Regions from separate parts of the Cystobacter fuscus genome, predicted to be linked through region 2. Evidence: riboswitches for the same ligand, from Rfam matches in the RefSeq annotation. Region 2 holds a riboswitch; the other holds the start of a gene.
What was found. A riboswitch is a leader RNA that binds a small molecule or an ion and turns the genes downstream of it on or off. The one in region 2 is predicted to bind cobalamin.
Positions count from the first base shown of each region.

Region 1: linked by a shared signal. The riboswitch ahead of CYFUS_RS46165 (hypothetical protein) and the one ahead of CYFUS_RS10250 (ribonucleoside-diphosphate reductase subunit alpha) in region 2 are both predicted to bind cobalamin.

Region 1 covers NZ_CP022098.1:11,407,404-11,409,600, reverse strand. The annotation lists gene CYFUS_RS46170 (MXAN_6577-like cysteine-rich protein) at 1-296, shown strand, start outside; cobalamin riboswitch at 381-602, shown strand; gene CYFUS_RS46165 (hypothetical protein) at 746-2,074, shown strand; gene CYFUS_RS46160 (cell surface protein) at 2,071-2,197, shown strand, end outside.
Region 2 covers NZ_CP022098.1:2,471,756-2,473,952, forward strand. The annotation lists gene CYFUS_RS10250 (ribonucleoside-diphosphate reductase subunit alpha) at 1-902, opposite strand, end outside; cobalamin riboswitch at 1,051-1,255, opposite strand; gene CYFUS_RS10255 (hypothetical protein) at 1,385-2,152, shown strand.

The DNA.
Region 1 (2,197 bases), 3.4 Mb from region 2:
ATGACGTCGACTTCAACCTCACGGACGTCCGGGGCACGGGCCTGGTGCTGCTCGGCGCGGAGGGCCGCGTGCTGGACTCGCTCGCGCTGGGTTGTCCGGAAGCGACGTCGTGTCCGCTGCCCTCGGCGGGACGCTTCGCCGTGGTGGGCTCTCGGGCCTACGTGGGCGACAACAACGCGGGTCGCGTCTTCGTCATCGAGGTCGTGGGCGACACGCTCGTGGCGCGCAAGGAATTGGCCATCTGTCCCCGAAGCTCGGGCCCCTCGCTCGTCAGTGATGTCATCGCTCTACCGTGAGCGGTCCTGATGGGTGTGTTGTGTTGCGCTCGCGGCGCCACGCGTCACGGATAACCGATTTGACAAAGGTGCCTCCGCGACCCTATCCCCGCTGCCGTCCTTGGTTCTTCCACCGGGTGGTGGAGGCTTGAGGGAATCCGGTGCGACTCCGGGACTGCCCCGCAGCGGTGAACGGGAACGAACGCTGTCAGAAGGCACTGGCCCTCCGGCGAGGGCTGGGAAGCGACGGCCGGTAGGAAGGGGGGCTCTGTCGAGAGCCGCCCATGCCCGTGAGTCCGAAGACCTGCCAGGGACCCGTGCCAGTGGGCACGGACCATACCGATGCTTCCGAGGGGGGGCGCGGATGAGTTCTCGTGTGCGTCCTCTCACGGGCCGCGCCCGAGCGCTCATTTCGCATCCACTCCCGTCGTGAAGCCGTTGTGCCCGAGGGGGCAAGGAGCAGGACGCGGATGATGACGGAGATGAAGAAGTCGCGCTCGCTGAGCCAGGTCGTGATGGCGGTGGGGGCCGTGGCGTTCGGATGGATGGTGACGGGTTGCAGTGGTCCGGAGTGCGTGGATCGCTTCGACTGCCAGAACAGCAAGGGCGCCCCGCCGGAGGGCAAGCAGTACGTGTGCGAGGCCGACACCTGCGTGGTGAAGGACGTCGCTCCTCCGAATCCCGGGAACGGTTCGGACGCGGGGACGGACGCGGGGACGGAGCCCGGGCCAGATGCGGGGACGGACGCGGGGACGGAGCCCGAGCCGGACGCGGGGACGGACGCGGGGACCACGTGCGCGGATCTGCCGCATGACGCGCAGCTCGGTACCCTGCAACTCCAGCCGGGCTTCACCGTCGTCGAGTCCGCCCCTCTGCCCGAGAGCATCGGCGCCATCACGGCGGTGGCGGGTGCCGCGGGCTCGTACACGCTGTACGGTGTGAACTCGGACGACAGTGTCTACGCGCTCGGCACCTGGCCGAGTGTCGCGGCCAGCACCACGCCTCTCTACCCCATCGTCCCCGCCGATGTGACGCAGACCGCCTATGTCAACGGCTACCTCGTCAACGATGGTGTCCGCTTGATGGGGGGCTATACCCTGGGTGACTTCTCCGGCAAGGTGGCCATCCACGATCTGGCGTCCACCACGTCCACGTACGTCTCCGCGGCTGGCAACTTCTCCGCCGTGGGTCTGGATGGAGCCTTCCTCATCAATGGGTTGGGCCTGGAGGGCGTGAGCGGCACGGGCCTTGGTGTCTATGCCGTGAAGACGCAGAGCACCCCCTTCCAGATGTCGAAGCTGGCCACGTTCCCGAGCACGGGGAGCTTCAGCGGTTTCTCCGCGCTGGCGACGAACAAGATCGTCGCCCTCGGCTATGCGTACTCCACGCCCACGCCGGACAACGAGTACGCCTCCACCAATGCCCTGCGCGCGGTGTCCCCCGACACGTACACGCCCGCCCTGACGGCGGGGACGACCCTGGACCTGTCCGGCGCCAACATGCCCGAGGTCTACTCGGGGCTCGACCTGCGTGATGCCGCTGGCTTCGGGGCGGGAGTGGCGCTCAAGCGCAGCTCCGGCTCCGCCGACTTCACGAACACCCGCGACGTCGCTCGCATCGCGCTGACCCCCACGCAGGATGGGCTGGGCGTCACCGTGGGGCAGCTCCAGCAGGTGCTCACCCAGGCCAACACCTGCACCAAGGTGGTGACGATGGCTCCCCTGGCCGAGGACCTGCTCGTCGGCGTGCAGGACAAGAACGGCCGCCGGCTCGTGCGTCTCCACGTGGGGACGCCGTGAGTCGCTCGCTCGTTGCCCGCATGTCCAGGGGCACCTGGCTCCTCCTTCCCGTGCTCGCCGCGGGCTGTGGGGAGCCGTCCCTCCAGGACGAGCCCCAGACTCTCGCGGCGTGCCCGGCGCAGC
Region 2 (2,197 bases):
CCCTGGTTCACCGCCGCCACGGACGCGTCCAGCGTCTTGAGCCACGGGACGATGCCGTTGCTGTGCCCGTTGGTGCTGGTGATGAGCGAGCCGCGCGAGCGGACGCGGTGGTAGGCGAGCCCGATGCCGCCCGAGAACTTCGAGAGCATGGCCACGTCGGTGTAGCGCTGGTAGATGCTGCCCAGCTCGTCCTCGGGCGAGTCGAGCAGGAAGCAGGAGGAGAGCTGCTCGTGCCGGGTGCCGGAGTTGAAGAGGGTGGGGGAGCTGGGCACGTACTCCAGGAGCGAGAAGCGCCGGTAGAGCTCCAGGGCCTCGGGCACGGTCTCGCCGAGCGCCACCGCGATGCGCATGAAGAAGTGCTGGGGCGTCTCCAGCACCGCGCGCGTGGTGGGGTGCTTGAGCAGGTAACGGTCGTAGACGGTGCGCAGGCCGAAGTACTCGAAGAGGCGGTTGCGCGTGGGATCGATGGAGTCGTTGAGCTTGCGCGCGTTGGCGGCGACGAGCTGGGCGACGCGCTCGTTGACGAGCCCCAGCCGGTGGGCCGCGGCGATGGACTGCGAGAAGGAGTGCACCTCCTGGCCCGACAGCTCCTTGTCGATGTAGGTCGCGAGCAGCCGCGCGGCGAGCCTGGCGTACTCGGGCTCCTCGAGCGTGAGCGAGGCCGCCGTCTGGATGGAGAGCTGATCCAACTCCTGGGTCGAGGCGCCGTCATAGAGGCCGGCGATCGTCTTGGTGGCCACGCGGATGGCGTCCACCTGGCGCAGGCCCTCACAGCAGCGGCTGATGGCGCGGACGATTTTGTTCAGATCCGCGGCCTCGAGCGTCCCATTGCGCTTGCGTACCCGCATGGTGGTGGCGGTCGGCTGCGGGTTGGGGGGCGAGACGGGGATGGTGTCCAACATGTTGCGGCTCCTCCTACACGACCGTGGCTGGAGCCCGGACGGGTGAGGAGAGCAACGGGAGCCCGCACGCGACGAGCGGCGCTCGTGGCGTGTTGGACCGCGTCCCTCCCCCGAGGAACTCCAGGTCTGCGCCGCCCCGGGATGTCTCTCCCGGACGCGGGTCGTTGGCAGGTCTTCGGGCTCGCGAGCGTTGGGGTGATGCCGCCTACACCGTTCCCTTCCCAGCTCCGAGGAGCCAGTGGTGTGAACGGCTTCGTTCTCGCTGACCGCTGCGGGGCAGCTCCGGATTCGCACCGGATTCCCTTTTGAGCCCGGGCGACGTGCGTCCGGGCACCAGCGACGAGCGCTACATTCGCGGAAGGTGCCTCACCTGTCCAAAAAAGCGGCGCGCGCCGGGGGGTGTTGTCGGGTGCCCGACGGGGGCGCTGCTCTGGGCGGAACGCGTCGGCTTCGATGAGAGGCGATCATTATCTTCATGAGCCATGAGCACGCTCCACCCTCCCCACCCCCTCTCTCCGGGCCCACGCGTCCGGGATGCCGGGCGGGAGCCGGAGGTGGCGTCGCTGGCCCCCTGGGAGCCGCTCCCCGATTCCCCCCAGGCTTCCCTCCCGGAGGCGACGCGGCGCGAGGTGCTGCGCCTCGTGGAGGCGGCCCGGAACGCCACGGGGGACGAGCGGGAGGGGCTGGCCGATCAGTTGGGAGCCCAACTGGAGGCGCTGGGGGAGGGAGGCGGCTCGCGGGAGGTGGCGGATCTGCTCCTGCACCTCCTGGAGAGCGGCCAGCTGGAGGGACTGGTGGAGCGCGGGGGCCGGACGAGCCGGAGCGTGGCCGTCGAGTCCCTGACGCGGCTCGGCTTTCCCTATGCCCTGGAGGTCCGTCCCGAGGACCTGGAGCATCTCCGGGCGTGGACCCGGCGGCGGCGCGGTCCGGTGCTGCCCTCGGGCGTGGTGCCGGCGGGGGTGTTGGGGGTGGGCTTCGTCGGGCAGTGGTGGGCCCTGTCCCCCGAGGTGGCTTCCGAGGTGGGGGGGCTGGGGCCGTTCCTGGTGGTGCTCATGGGCCTGGCGCTGATGGGGCTGATGATGGCCCTGTTGGCCCCTGAACGTTCTCCCTCCAGGCGGGCGGGCCTGTTCGTGCTGACCCTGCTCTCCCTCGTCGAGGTGTTCTTGGGGGGGCCCGCCGGTTATCACGGAGCGGCGAGTGGCCTGGGCGGGCTGGTGGCCTGCCTGCTGCTCGTGCGGACACGACGCTGAACGTTCTGGGTCATGTCAGACGGATGGACTAGGGTTTTCCCATCG